3 regions of the Bradyrhizobium sp. WSM4872 genome follow, and region 3 is predicted to be linked to each of the others. Evidence: predicted binding sites of a transcription regulator. Region 3 holds the regulator's gene; each other region holds the start of a gene.
The links. Region 3 encodes LexA, which represses DNA repair genes until DNA is damaged. Its sites were predicted from a motif close to TGTTCNNNNTGTGTTCNG; they were not measured.
Positions count from the first base shown of each region.

Region 1: AC0L3C_RS30070 (helicase-related protein) is a predicted target of LexA. The motif match lies at 2,869-2,886, and genes of this name have one in related genera.
Region 2: AC0L3C_RS15835 (DUF3072 domain-containing protein) is a predicted target of LexA. The motif match lies at 1,197-1,214, and genes of this name have one in related genera.

Region 1 is NZ_JBVVPT010000031.1:76,103-81,040, forward strand. Features, by position in the region: gene AC0L3C_RS30070 (helicase-related protein) at 1-2,602, opposite strand, end outside; gene AC0L3C_RS30075 (DUF3108 domain-containing protein) at 3,268-4,077, opposite strand; gene rpmB (50S ribosomal protein L28) at 4,662-4,938, shown strand, end outside.
Region 2 is NZ_JBVVPT010000009.1:240,849-245,786, reverse strand. Features, by position in the region: gene AC0L3C_RS15845 (hypothetical protein) at 157-519, shown strand; gene AC0L3C_RS15840 (DUF6496 domain-containing protein) at 526-843, opposite strand; gene AC0L3C_RS15835 (DUF3072 domain-containing protein) at 930-1,160, opposite strand; gene AC0L3C_RS15830 (hypothetical protein) at 1,276-1,497, shown strand; gene AC0L3C_RS15825 (hypothetical protein) at 1,516-1,722, shown strand; gene AC0L3C_RS15820 (hypothetical protein) at 1,737-1,892, opposite strand; gene AC0L3C_RS15815 (type 1 glutamine amidotransferase domain-containing protein) at 2,107-2,667, shown strand; gene AC0L3C_RS15810 (hypothetical protein) at 2,737-2,985, opposite strand; gene AC0L3C_RS15805 (hypothetical protein) at 3,081-3,338, opposite strand; gene AC0L3C_RS15800 (hypothetical protein) at 3,477-3,698, shown strand; gene AC0L3C_RS15795 (HWE histidine kinase domain-containing protein) at 3,695-4,938, opposite strand, start outside.
Region 3 is NZ_JBVVPT010000003.1:44,571-49,508, forward strand. Features, by position in the region: gene AC0L3C_RS05850 (HAD family hydrolase) at 1-142, shown strand, start outside; gene AC0L3C_RS05855 (hypothetical protein) at 297-488, shown strand; gene AC0L3C_RS05860 (molybdopterin molybdotransferase MoeA) at 698-1,909, shown strand; gene lexA (transcriptional repressor LexA) at 2,085-2,786, shown strand; gene AC0L3C_RS05870 (hypothetical protein) at 3,260-3,697, shown strand; partial or broken gene AC0L3C_RS05875 (ComEC/Rec2 family competence protein) at 3,836-4,938, opposite strand, start outside.

The DNA.
Region 1 (4,938 bases), on a different contig from region 3:
CGTCTTCGACGGTCACAGGCTCGGCGGCGGCTTCGATTGCGGTGTCCGCGGGCGCGGCGTCCTCGACCGGCGCCTCTGCCGGAGCTTCGGTGCTTGCTTCAGCAGCCGGCGTCTCCGCAACAACCGGCTTCGCCGGCAGCGGCGGGCGCTTGTCCATGCGATAGCCGAGCGCACGCAGCACGGATGCAAAGTCTTCGCCGGCCGAACCGGTGAGCGAGGTCATCGCCTGCGTCACCACGAAGCTGCGGCCGTCGAACGCACCGGCGGGCTTTTCGCCGGACGCGTTCTCGCGCCAGGCCAGCGCCGGACGGATCAGATCGGCCAGGCGCTCCAGGATGTCGACGCGCACGGCGCGCTCGCCGGCCTGCTTGTAGCCGAGCACGCGATAGGCATCGCGCGGCAGCTGCTTGTCGACCGGGAACGAGGTGCGGCCGGAGCTCGCCAGATGCTGCGCGCCCGACAGCGCGGAGGGATCGACATTGTCCTGCTTCAGCGCCCACAGCAGTGCGGCCAGCGCACGCCCGGCCGGCTTGAGCAGGCCGGGGAAATAGAGGTGATAGGCGCCGAAGCGGACGCCGTATTTGCGCAAGGTCGCGCGCGAGGGCTGGTCGAGGTCCTTCAGCTCGTTGGCGATCTTCGGGCGCTCCAGCACGCCGAGCGCCTCGACGAGCTGATAGGCGATGCCGCGGGCGATGCCGGTGACGTCCTCGGCCTTGCTGAGCTCGAACAGCGGCCCGAGCAGCTTTTCGATATGCGTCTTGAGCCAGAGGTCGAGCCGGGCCTGCACCTTGTCGCGGGGGGCGCCGGTGAGGCGTTCGTCGGAGATGATGCGGATGCGCGGATGCAGCGCGTCCTCTGCGGCAGACAGCCGCGCCACGGCGTCGCCGGTCCAGCGGATGATGCCTTCCGAGGTCAGCACGAACTGCTCGTCCGGTGCGTTGCCCAGTTTTTCAGCGCGCGCGTTGATCTCGCCGGCGAGCACGGCCTGCGCTGCAGCCTGCAACGCTTTCGCATCGGAGCCGGCTTCCGCCGCATCCGGTGCAAAGGTGAAGCCATCGAGGCGGCCGATGACATGGCCTTCGACGATGACTTCGCCGGTCTTGCCGATTTCCGTATTCAAGCTCGTGTTCTCCCGCAGGCGGCGCATCAATACACTGGTCCGGCGATCAACGAAACGCTCAGTCAAGCGTTCATGGAGCGCATCCGATAATTTATTTTCGACCTCGCGGGCGATTCCCTGCCAGCGTTCGGGGTCTTTCAGCCAGTCGGGGCGGTTGGCGACGAAGGTCCAGGTGCGAATCTGCGCGATCCGGGCCGACAGCGTGTCGATATCGCCGTCGACGCGGTCGGCCTGGTCGATCTGGGTCCTGAACCAGGCGTCGGGGATGCATCCCTTGCGCATCAGGAAGCCGTAGAGCGTCGTCACCAGCTCGGCATGGGCGGCCGGCGACAGCTTCCAATAATCCGGGACCTGGCAGGCCTCCCACAGCCGTTCCACGGCGTCCTTGCCATGCGCGACATCGCGCACCTCGGCGTCGCGGGCGGCGTGGTCGAGCACGCGCATGTCCTCGGCGATGGGCGCGCGCGTCAGCGCCTCATGCCCGGGGGCCAGGTTCAGCGAGACCTGGAGCGCGCCGAGAGAAGCGAAATCCAGCTTCGAATTGCGCCATTGCAGAACCTTCACGGGATCGAAGGTGTGGTTCTGCAGCGCATTGACCAGCTCGGGCTCGAACGGCGCGCAGCGGCCGGTGGTGCCGAAGGTGCCGTTGCGGGTGGCGCGGCCGGCGCGGCCGGCGATCTGGCCGAATTCGGACGGCGTCAGGCGGCGGAACTGGTAGCCGTCGAACTTGCGGTCGGAGGCAAAGGCGACGTGGTCGACGTCGAGATTGAGGCCCATGCCGACGGCATCGGTGGCGACGAGGTAATCGACCTCGCCGTTCTGGAACATCGCGACCTGCGCGTTGCGGGTGCGCGGCGAGAGCGAGCCCAGCACCACCGCGGCACCGCCATGCTGGCGCCGGATCAGCTCGGCGATGGCGTAGACCTCGTCGGCCGAGAAGGCGACAATCGCCGTGCGGCGCGGCTGCCGCGTGATCTTGCGGTCGCCGGCGAATTCGAGCTGCGACAAACGCGGCCGCGTGATCATGGAGACGCCCGGCAGCAGCCGCTCGATGATCGGGCGCATGGTCGCAGCACCCAGCAGCAGCGTCTCGTCGCGGCCGCGGCGGTTGAGGATGCGGTCGGTGAAGACGTGGCCGCGTTCCAGATCGGAGGCGATCTGCACCTCGTCCACAGCAAGAAACGAGACGTCGAGATCGCGCGGCATCGCCTCGACGGTCGAGACCCAATAGCGCGGCGCTTTCGGCTTGATCTTCTCCTCGCCGGTCACCAGCGCGACGGCATCGGGGCCGACCCGCGCGGCGATCTTGTTGTAGACCTCGCGCGCCAGCAGGCGCAGCGGCAGCCCGATCATGCCGGAGGGATGCGCGAGCATCCGCTCGATGGCGAGATGGGTCTTGCCGGTGTTGGTGGGCCCGAGCACCGCAGTGACGCCGGCGCCGGGAAGCCGCTCGGAAGCGAAGGGGGAGGAGGAAAAAGGCATCTGGGGGATTAGGTAATGGCGATTGGGGCGAATGTCAGTGCTGTTTTGGGGCGGTGGCGCGAAGGGCTCGCCTCACACACCGCTGTCATCGCCCGGCTCGACCGGGCGATCCAGTATTCCAGAGGCGGCGCAGATCAGACCGAGAGGGCGCGGCGTACTGGATGCCCCGGTCAAGCCGGGGCATGACGGCGGAGAATGCGGCGCCCCTCCCCGAACCTCGCGCAACTGTCTCACTTTGCGACGCTTTTCCCGTTGGCTTTAAGCTTCGGAACGAGTTGAGAACGAATCGCGGCCGAATCGCTGACTCCCCCTTGAGTCCTGTTCCGTTCACGCAAGATGTCGCGGGAGGCTTATTAGTTCGCACTAGATGGAGTTTTGGCCCGCCGCACAAGCGACGTTTCGATGGCGGAATCGTTAAAGCTGGGGACGGCGCGGAGTCGAATCAGAATCGGGGAGGAGTCAAATGGATTCCCGCACCCCGAGCCCCTCCAACCAAAAAAGGCGCGAAAACAACCCCATGCACAGTAGGGATGTCGTTGAAATCATTGACGTTTATTTTCACCCAAAGGGCAGGTTCGTAGCCCGCATGGAGCGAAGCGTAATGCGGGGGCCAAGCAAAGAACCCCGGATTGCGCTTCGCTCCATCCGGGCTACGGCAGCGAGCTTCACTGCGTCTTCGCGACCTTGGGCGGCTGGGCGCTGGTGATGAAGGAGGTGGCTTCCAGCATGGCCGGCCCGAGCGGGGTCGGCACTTTCAGCCAGAACGGCACCAGGACGCGCGTGCCGGCGATCGGCGCGAACGCGACCTCGATGTTGCGCTGGGCGGCGAGATATTTGATCACGGGACGGTCGGGGATGTAGCCGGCGATGGGGACGAAATACAGCGAGCAGACCACGACCTGGCCGTGATAGCCCTTCTCCGCCTTCACGTTTTCCATGCGCTTGAAATCGAGCTTGAGCTCGTAGCGCATGCGGCCGTCGAACACGGCGGCGCTACCGTGGCAGGCGTCCGCCGACAGCACGTCGCCGCTGCCGGAGACGCGCACCAGCGAGGCCGTCATCGGATCCCAGACGCCGCGGCGATGCGCGTCGGTGACGACGATGCGGTCGGGATCGACCGGCGGCTCCGGCAGGATGGCAAAATCCTTCACATTGCCCTTGTCGAGGGTGATGCGGATCTCTTCGGTCTTCTTCGAGGTGGTGGTGGAGGCCTGATAGCCGGTCGCGACCAGCGCGCCGTTGACCACGCGGCCCTGCGAGGCGCCGGTGCCCGACCCGCCCGCGAACGACTTCAAAAGCCCCGAGGTGCCGCCGGAGGCCGCGGCCGCGAACACGTCGTCCTGGATGTCGATGTTCCAGGCGCCTCGGCCGACGGGAATGCCCGCCAGCGTCGCCTCGTATTGCGCCTCGAGCTTGCCCTGCGCCGCCGCGGGCTCCGCCGCCCACGCCAAAGCCAGCCCGAAAAGGCCCGCCATGACCCAGCGGCCGGCAGAGCACGGATGGCTCGCGCGCAGCTCCGTTGAGCACAGGCCGGGCGCAAGATGAGGCGTTGTGAGCACGAAACAATCCAATCGGGGCGCGAACGGTTGTTACTTAAGCCAAAAACCGCGCCAAGCAATGCGTCCGGGCCACTCCGCGTCCGGAACTCCACTGCACTCTTCGGGCGCGAATACGCCCTTTATGTGATGGTAAGGCGCGATAATCATTGCCGTTTTGGTGATAGGGGCGGGTCAGAAGCGCGCACCCCTCTCCTCCCATTCCCCTGTCATGCCCCGGCTTGACCGGGGCATCCAGTACGCCGCGGCCCCTCTGGTAAGCCGTGCCGTCTCGGCGTACTGGATCGCCCGCCTTCGCGGGCGATGACACCGCTTTATGCCGCTTGAGATCCCGGTTTCGCGCTCTCGTGCGCCCCGGGACGACGGGCCAAAAACGGCCCGTCGCCTTGACGTCCCGCCGCTTCCCCCCTATACGTCCGCCCGCTCCCTGCAAGGACAGAGAATTTGCCCGTGGCGCCCCGAATGGCGGCCGCACATCGTTGGGAAAGATTGAGGATTTTGCCATGTCTCGCCGCTGCGAATTGACGGCCAAGGGCCCCCAGGTCGGCCACACGGTCAGCCACTCCAACATCAAGACCAAGCGCCGCTTCCTGCCGAACCTGGTCAACGTGACCTTCATCAGCGAAGCGCTGGGCCGCAACGTGCGCCTGCGCGTCTCCACCAACGCGATCAAGAGCGTCGACCACAATGGCGGCCTCGATCCCTTCCTGCTCAAGGCCAAGGCGGCCGTGCTGTCGCCCCGCGCCCTCGAACTGAAGCGCGCCATCCAGAAGAAGGTCG
Region 2 (4,938 bases), on a different contig from region 3:
ACCCGGTTCGTCCGAAAAAGCCGTGTTCGCTCATCACAATTGCCGATCTCGTATGGACTCGGCGGCAATGAAGCCGCCGACGATTGCAAGCGTGGAACTTCGAATTTACCGCCGCTGAGCTGGGCCGGCCGGCAATTCGTATTGATCGGTGCCGACATGGATCGATTGAAGCTCTCGCTAAGGACTGCGCTGCTCGTGGCGCCATTCGTGCTGTGGGGTGGAAACGCTCTCGGGCGTGACGACGGCCGTTACGCGGACTCTCCCCTCAAGCCATGGTTCGACGGCCTTCGCAGCCATCTCGGCCCGTGCTGCTCGGATGCGGATGGGTTTGCCGTCGCCGATCCCGACTGGGACTCGCACAATGGACATTATCGCGTGCGGCTCGACGGCGAGTGGGTCGAGGTACCGGACGAAGCCGTGATCACCGAGCCGAACCGGGCCGGCCGCACCATGGTGTGGCCGGTGAAGACCGCGTTCGGCGTTTCGATCCGCTGCTTCATGCCGGGCAGCATGATCTGACGGAGGTCAGCGCGACCGTTTGGAGGATTTGCGCTTCGACGTTTTCTTCGAGCTCTTCTTCGAAGTCTTCTTGGACGTTTTCCGAGCTGTCTTCTTTGACGTTTTCTTGGACGTCTTCCGCTTCGCGGCTTTCTTTGGGACCTTCTTGCCCTTCTTGCGCGCTTTCGACAGGCCGATCGCGATTGCCTGCTTGCGGCTCTTCACGCGTCCGCCTCGACCGCCCGGTCCGCTTTTGGCGGTACCCTTCTTGTAGCGCTTCATCTCGCTTTCGACATCGCTGCCGGCGCTGCGCGAGTAGCGGCGCTTCTTTGCCTTGCGTGCCATGCATGTTCTCCCTTGGCCGGGGAAAACCATCCGAGACAGGCATAGTTCCGAAAGCGCGCGCGAACGTCGGGGATACGCGACCCAGCCTAGAACGAATCCGCCAACTCGATCTCGGCTTCCAGCACCTGAATGCGCCGCGCTGCCTCGCTGGAGGACAGATCCCGGGCATATTGCGCGGGTTGATACGCCTCTTCGCTCAGCCGTTTCAGCCGGAGGCCCTGCGCCCGCGTCATCTGCTCGGTGAGGAAAGCCTTGGCGGTGAGGGAAGTCTTGTCGGTCAGGAAAGTCTTGGCGTCGTATTTACCTTGAACCTGCATGTCGCTTCTCCCTTCTGAAATCGTGACTTGACTATATGTTCTTATTTTGTTCTAACAAGCCATGGACAACAGAATTAATGAAATTCGACGTAAAATCAGCGCCTTGAGGCTGGAAATGGCCGATATCGAGGTGTCCGTCCGCGAACTCGTCGAGCGCGATCGTGACTGCACAGAGAAGGCCCTGGCGCAGATGGATCTGCGCCGGAAAATCAATCTGCTGATCGGCGAATGGAAGGCTGCAGGTGGCGGCGATGTCCTGCCGAATGTCCGCGACAGGATGCGCCTTCGTTCCGCGAAGACATCAGGTAGTCCTCTGCGCGTGGTTGCGCGCCGCTGAAAGCTTTGGGAGCGCACGGTGGAGGAAGACCCGGATGCGTACCGGATTCTGAAGCTGCGCGCCGAGATTCTCGAACTGGGCTCCGCCATCCGGCAGCTGCAACGCGAGGGGCTCGACGACGCCGCGGCCCAGCTCTTGATCGCGCGCAAGCGTGCACGACTCGATCATCTGGTGAAATCAGATCTCGGAGCGCGCCTTAAAGTCACTGAGGGCCGACGCAGCTAAGCGAGTTCGTCACGTCAAGACAGGTAGATCAGGGCGCCTTCGGCGTGCCGTCCCAGCAATAGAACGCCCGAGATCAAGAGCCCGAGGCCGGCCGGCAGATAATAGAACGAGCCACCCAAGGCGATCAGCCACGCGCCCCCGATCGCGATGATGATGCCGCAGATGAGCATGATTGCGCCGAGCAGCGGCGCCGCCCAGCGCGAGAGCAATGACCGAACGTTTGCCATTCGCCACCTCGATGGAATGCGGTTCAAACGATCTTCTCGGCGAACGTTCCTGTGGCTGACACAACCTGCCGCACATCCGCGTGAAGCACGCAATCGCGCGGAACGGAAGTCGGCTCGACTGATTGACCGGGCTCCTCTCTCATCAACGGAGTGTTCCATGGAGCTTCAGGGTAAGACGATCGCGATTTTGGCCACGCACGGCTTTGAACAATCGGAACTGGAAGTGCCGCGCGACCGCTTGAAACAGGCGGGTGCGACGGTCCACGTCGTCTCGCTTGCACCCGGCGAGATCAAGGGCTGGGACAAAAAGGATTGGGGTCGGGCCGTGAAGGTGGACAGGACCCTCGACCAGGTTTCCGGCAGCGACTACGACGCGGTCGTTCTGCCGGGCGGGCAGATCAATCCGGACCTCCTGCGGGTCGAGCCGAAGGCGCTGAGCTTCGTCAAGGACATCTTCAACGCGAAGAAGATCGTTGCGGCTGTCTGCCATGCGCCTTGGCTCCTGATTGAAACAGGCATCGCCAAGGGCCGCAAGCTGACCTCATACAAATCGATCAAGACCGATGTCATCAATGCCGGCGCGGCATGGGAAGACTCGGAGGTGGTTGTTGACCAGGGCGTCATCACCTCGCGCAACCCCGGAGATCTCGAAGCCTTCAGCGCCAAAATCATCGAAGAGATCAAGGAAGGTCGGCACCTTCAACGCAGCGCCGCGTGAAGTCAGCGGCTCCCGGAGGGAAAAGCCCCGCGCGGCCGCGGGGCTTTTGTCTGACATCTCGGCGGGGATTTACTTGGTGTTGCTCATGCCGGCCTTGTTGTTCGTCATGGTGCCGCCCTGGTCGGAGCCGGGGCCTGAGCCGCCCTGACCGGAGGGGTCAGCACCCTTGGAGGACTTGGTGTTGGCGCCCGTGGTGGTCTGCGACGACGACATCGAGGATCCGTGTTTCGCCTTGTGCGACTTGGCCTGCACGGCGAACGGTGCGGCGGCCAGGCCGGTTGCCAACATTACGGCAAGAGCGAGCTTGGTAGTCTTCATGTTCGGGAACTCCCTGAGTTGAATTGACGCAGGCAGCCAACTGCCATTCGTCGCAGGAGTTCCGAACAAAGAAGTTCCGGTAAATCCCGCATAGTTCAAGTTTGCTTGTCCTCTGCGAGGATGAATACGACGCCGGTCAGTGTCGCGCCGATCGCGAACGTCGTCACCAATGTGAGGGCGAACACGACCACGGCCTGCCTTCCGCCATGACTCAGCAAATTGGCGACGCCGGGATTGGACAGCACGAGCAAGAGGCTGAAAGCGAGCCCGAGGGCTGCGCCCATCATGGCGTGCGTCATCAGCTTGATGAGCCCGCTGGGAGAGATCAGGTCCGACGACTTCTTCGCGCGCATGGAACTCTATCCCAATCTGGCATGCAACGCCTGCGTCACTCGCCGGTTCCACCTGCATGAAGGAATTGTCATAGTCCGCTTCATCCGACGTTCATGCCGGGCCTGCAAGAATGACCGCGCAACACGGGAACATTCGATATGGGTAAGGTGGTCTTTCTCTATCGCTCTCTGGCTTATCGTAACGCCGCTGCGGACATCCTCCGCAAGGCGCGGAAGCTGCCCCGCGGCGCGGAGCGAAGCGCGGCGTGCCGCTATGCCAAGGCGCTGCGCGATCTCGCCCAAACGGAAGCATGGCTCGAAGGACAGGTCGCGCGCGAACCGCAAACGACGCAGCGCAGGAAGAGTGCGGCCTCCGGCTAACCGGACGCGCGCTGCAATTCGGCAGAGCTGGCGGCTTCGAAGTTGCCGGGCGCGGTGGTCGCGGCAGTCTTGCGGACCAACGGTACCTCGAGCCGGCACAACAGACCCTCGGCCCGCCAATCGAATCGCGCCTGCCCGCCAAGCTGGGACTCGACGCTCGCAAGCAGGCTCCGCGTACCAAAGCCGCGGGATTTCGGCGTCATGACAAGCGGGCCGCCGGATTCCTCCCAGGTCAGCGTGAGCAGCTCGTCCGCGACCTGCCAGCCGATCGCGAGCCGTCCCGTCCGCGTCGAGAGCGCGCCATACTTCGCCGAGTTGGTGAAAAGCTCATGCAGCGCCAGCGCCAGCGTCTGGGCGGTTGCCGGCAGCAACTGAACTTCGGAGCCCGCCAATTTGATCTGGCCCCCGAGGGAATAGGGCGCAAGCTCCTCGTCGATCAGCTTCGAGAGTTCGGCGCCCTGCCAGCTCGATAGCGACAGGATCGTATGCACGCGCGCCAGTGCATTGATGCGTCCTTCGACGGCGCTGACATAGGCTTTGACCTCGTCGGCGCGGGTGAGGCGCACGATCGATTGCGCCAGCGCCAGCGCATTCTTGGCGCGATGATCGACTTCCCGCGCCAGGAGAGTCTGCCGTTCCTCGGCGCGCTTGCGTTCGGTGATGTCCACCGTCACGCCGCTGACGCGCATGACCCGACCGCTATCGTCAACCGTGGCGGCGGCCGTGCCGACACACCAGCGCACATCGCCGTCGGGCCGCACGATGCGGAACTCCGTTTCATAGGAGCGTGTGCCCTTGTTGAATTCGGCAATCGCCTTGCGCAATTGATCGACGTCATCCGGATGCAACAGCGCCTGAACGTTGGCCGGATTCACCTCGAAGCTCTCCGGGCCAACACCAAAGATGCGGTATTGTCCCTCGTCCCACATCCAGTCGCCGGTGATCCAGTCCCAATCCCAGGAGCCCATCTTGCCGGCGGCGATTGCCATGCTGCGCCGCTCTTCGCTCTCGCGCAGCTTTGCAGTTGAATTCTCCAGCTCGGCGGTGCGTGCGCGCACGCGGTCCTCGAGATCCTGGTTCAGTCGTTCGAGTTCGCGCGTCTTGCGATAGAGCTCTGCAAACACCTTGACCTTGGCGCGCAGCACCTCCGGCACGACCGGCACGGGGACGTAGTCGACGGCGCCCATCTCGTAGCCGCGCAGGCGGTCGATGTCGCTGACTTGAATGGCCGAGATGAAGA
Region 3 (4,938 bases):
GATCGGCGTGCCCGCCGGGCGTATCGTGTTCTTCGATGATCTTGCCGAAAATATCGAGGGAGCGCGGGCGCGCGGCTTGACGGCGGTGCATGTGACCTCGCCCCGGGACGTCGGGAACGCATTGAAGGCATTGGGCATCTGACGACTATCTGTCGTCGCGAAACCCGACGGGAACAATTTTGAAAAAATTGAGGAACCCGATCACTTTGTGCATTTTTGTACAGAGTTCCCGGAACGGAATACCGCCTTCCGGACTCTTAGAGTCCGCTGGGACTTCTACGGACGGATGCATCATCGTGTTGGGCAAGACCTACCTCACCAAGCAGGCCTCTCTTCTTCTTGAATTCGCCAGGACAACTTCAGATTCGGATCTTTCCGCCAAGCTTGTGAGCAAGGCCGCCGATCTGAAATCCCAGGCCGATCCGTTGCCCGACAAGGATAAGGGATCCAAGGCGCCCGACGTAACATCCGGGCAGGCAGGCAGCTGATCGATGCAGGCCGGTGATTTCGTGGCTTCGATGACCACTTTCCTGCCGATCTCTCACGTTCTTCGGATCATGCCGCGACGCGCTTGATCCCGGCTTCCGGAACGATGCGAAGCGGCGGGATGACTGCCCCCGTTTTTGCCTCTGCGCCCGCGCTCGGCTAGAAGACTTGCGGAACATTCGCCCGAACGTGCCGAGCAGGAGTTTTCGCCGTGGCCTTGATGCCGGTTTCCGACGCGCTCGCCGCGGTGCTGGCGGATGCAGAGCCACTGCCGGAAGAAATGATTTCGCTCGACGAGGCCTACCATCGCGTGCTCGCGCGTGACGTCGCGGCGCGGCGCACGCAGCCGCCGCAGGCGATGTCGGCGATGGACGGTTACGCGGTGCGGGCGGCCGACGCCGCGACGATCGATTCGGAGCTCACCGTCATCGGCGAAGTCGCGGCGGGCCGACCGTTCGCCGGGAGGGTCGGCGCCGGCGAGGCCGTACGGATCTTCACGGGCGGCGTCATTCCCGGTGGCGCGGATGCCGTCGTGATCCAGGAAGACACTGTTGTCGCCGGCAAACGTATCACGATCAAGGAAGCCGCGATCGCCGGACGGCACATCCGCCCAGCCGGTATCGATTTCCGCGAGGGCGACGTGCTCCTGCGCAAGGGAAGCCGTCTCACCGAGCGCGACCTCGCGCTCGCCGCCGGCATGAATCATCCGCACCTTGCCGTTTTCAGGCGTCCGAAAGTCGCGATTCTCGCCACGGGCGACGAGCTGGTGATGCCGGGCACCACGCCCGGCCACGGCCAGATCGTCTATTCCAACGGCTACGCCCTGCACGCGCTCGCCCGCAGCGAGGGCGCCGAGACCATCGACCTCGGTATTGCCGCCGACACGCTGGAGGCGACCACCGCCGGCATCCGCAGCGCCCGTGAGAGCGGCGCCGACGTCCTGATCACGACCGGCGGCGCATCGGTCGGCGACCACGATCTGGTCCAGCAGGCGCTGCGGGACGAAGGCATCGCGATAGCGTTCTGGAAGATCGCGATGCGGCCAGGCAAGCCGATGATGCACGGACGGCTCGGCGCAATGGGTGTGATCGGCCTGCCGGGCAATCCCGTGTCGTCCTATGTGTGCGCTTTCCTGTTCATGGTGCCGCTGATTCGCGTCCTGTCTGGCCGTTCGGTGATTCACCATCGCCGTGAACGCGCCGTGCTCGGCCGCGACGTCGGCGCCAACGACCAGCGCGAGGACTATCTGCGCGCGCATCTGGAGGAGCGTGACGATGGCACACGCGTCGTTCTTCCCGTCAATCATCAAGACTCTTCGCTGCTTGCGAATCTCGCTGCAGCACAGGTACTTCTCGTGCGCGCACCGTTCGCGCCGAAGGCCGAAGCCGGCACGGCTTGCGAAGTGTTGCGGCTCCCCGTCTGAGCGTCCGGCAATGCGCGTTCCGCGAACTTTGCTCTGTTCACGGTAAATTAAGCAGTTGCGGAACATGTATCGAACATATAGTGTCCGTTCATGATTTGTTTCGAGCATGTAGCGGCTTATGGCCGAATTCAGCGTCTCGGAATCGGACGACATCAACCGGGGGACTTTGGTCGAGATGTTAACGCGCAAACAATACGAGCTTCTGCGGTTCATCAGTGAACGTCTGAAGGAAAGCGGCGTGCCGCCCTCCTTCGACGAGATGAAGGATGCGCTCGACCTGCGCTCGAAGTCGGGCATCCATCGCCTGATCACGGCGCTCGAGGAGCGTGGCTTCATCCGACGCCTGCCCAACCGCGCCCGTGCGATTGAAGTCATCAAGCTGCCGGAGCTCCAGGCAGCCGCCGGCAGCCGCCGCGGCTTCACGCCGAGCGTCATCGAGGGCAATCTCGGCAAGGTGCGTGCGGGCTCCAGCCTGCCCGCTGACGAGGGCGAACGTCCCGTGGCGGTGCCGGTGATGGGCCGCATCGCGGCCGGCACGCCGATCGAGGCATTGCAGACCCGCAGCCATACCATCAGCGTACCGCCTGACATGCTCGGCTCGGGCGAGCATTACGCGCTCGAAGTACGCGGTGATTCCATGGTCGAGGCCGGCATCCTCGACGGCGACATGGCGCTGATCCAGCGCAACGAGAGCGCTGATACCGGCGACATCGTGGTGGCGCTGATCGACGACGAGGAAGCGACGCTGAAGCGCTTCCGCCGTCGCGGCGCCTCGATCGCGCTCGAGCCCGCCAACGCAGCCTATGAGGTCCGCATCCTGCCGCCCAACCGGGTGAAGATTCAGGGCAAGCTGATCGGGCTTTACCGGAAGTACTGATACCGGAAGTGCTTCATACCTGAAGTGCTTGGCGCCTCGCGCGCTTCCGACCGGCATCGCCGGTCAGAGATTGGAGCGGATCATCGTCCGCTCCGGCTGGATAGTCGTTCTGGTTCTGCACAGACTATCCGGCCCCTCCTCCGGCGCTGGCTCCTCGCGACGCCCAGGAAACAGCACCGAAACAGCACCGCTTCAAATGGCACCGCGTCGCGGCTCGCGTGTTCGAGGAAACACCATCCAGCGATCAAGTTCGCCCGCCGCAGCCAAGCCGGCAATATTCGCGCATGCGCCTCCCGAATGCATCGCAACGGGCTTTGTTCCTATTGAATTCGGGAAAGATAATGTGATCGCGGCTTGCGGAAGCCAGCCGCAGATTTGCCCACAACCAAGCAGAGCTTTCGTGCTTCCACTCTGATAGAGGCCTGCGCCTCGATAAGAGACGCGGGTTGCTATCCCAGCATGAGGAGCACCCGATGTGTGACTACAGCCTACATGCCGTCGCGTCGCGCCCCGCCGAAGTCGGCGAGACGATCGTCACGACAAGCTTCCGCGGCACCTCGACGCGCGGCTTCGCCTCCGCAGCCGATCCATCCGTTGCCGTCTGCCTGCTGCCGGGAACGGAGCTCGCCTTCGCCGACGACGTCCGCTACGACAATCGCTGGATCTGGACGCGCACCATCAATTCCCGCGTGGGCAAGTTCGGCAAAATCGATCCGCACGTTCCCGACCGCCATCACGACGCGATCGAATTCCCCGACGGCAAATATGTCCTGGTGACGCAGCTCGTCGAAGGCCAGCGAGCGACCGTGCTGCAACTGCCGGTGACTCAGTCGGTCACCGAGCGCGAGCACAAGGCGCAGATCATCGCCGACAGCAGGCAGCCGACCGTCACGCACCTGCCGATCGGCTGAAACAGCCGCCCTCCGGCTACGAGGTCGGAGGTCAGGATTGAATCGCCATCGCCGGCCGTGGCCGGCGAGATGGTGTAGTTTGCGCCCAGCGAATCCGAGCGGACGCACCGATCCACTGCGTTGCTCCGCACCATCAGATCAATCGTCGGCCTGCAAGTCCGTCTCCGCCGGCGTTGCGTCCTTGATGCGGGACGCGGTCGTCTTTGGCGCGAGGCTGCCGTCGAAATCACCCTCGCCGGCGCCGGCCGGCAACCAGGGGCGGCTCGTGCCTCTCGCCCTCACCGCCTGAACCGCAAAACCGTCGCCACGCTGCGCCAGCGCCAGCGCGCTCTGGCTGGCGAGCCGCCGCCGATCGACCACCATCGCGGCGCAATCGGGCGGCGCGGGACGTGTCGTCACCACCAGCACGGCCCGACTGCAATCGTCCGCGAGAGCGTCGACGCGGAGTGCCAGCGCGACCAGCCTCCCGTCGGCCAGTGGCGTCACGCAGCCGGATTCGTCACAGGACACGCCATCGGCCAGCGAGGCTCTGCCCGCATCGCGGGGATCGGCGTCGGCAGCGAGCCATTCCCTCAGCAGAAAGCTGTCCTTGTTCGTCCTGATCAGGTGCAGATATCCGTCCTTGCCCCGCACGGCGACGCTCGCGCCATCCCCGGCAATCAGGATGTCGGGCTGCCGCGCCGACAGTCCCCAGAGGATCGCTGCCAGCAGCACCAGGGCGCCGGACCAGCGTAGTGGCGTCCGCAACAAGCCCAGCACGATGATTCCCAGGCTCGCCACGATCAGCGGCGCGATTCCGAACGCCGGGATGCGGCCGACCGCGCCCGGCAAGGCCGCGACCCAGCGCGAGACCGCGACCATCCAGTCGATGCCGATCCCCATCAGCCACCAGAACACGCTGTCCAGCCCGAACGGAGCAGCAAGCAGCCCCAACAGTCCCGCCGGCATCACCAGCGCCGAGACCACCGGCATCGCGCCGAGATTGGCGAGCACGCCGAACGGCGTGACACGGTGGAAGTGGAAAGCGGCGTAGGGTGTGGTCGCAAGTCCCGCAATCAGCGAAGCCATGAACAGCATCGCGATCTCGCGGCCGCCCCACATCGCAATGCGCGCGGTCGCCGAATGGTCCGGCGAGGCAAACAAATTCGGCATGCCGATCTGCACCAGCGCCACCAGGCCGAGGGTTGCCGCAAACGACATCTGAAAACTCGGATGCACCAGCGCTTCCGGCGCGACCGCCA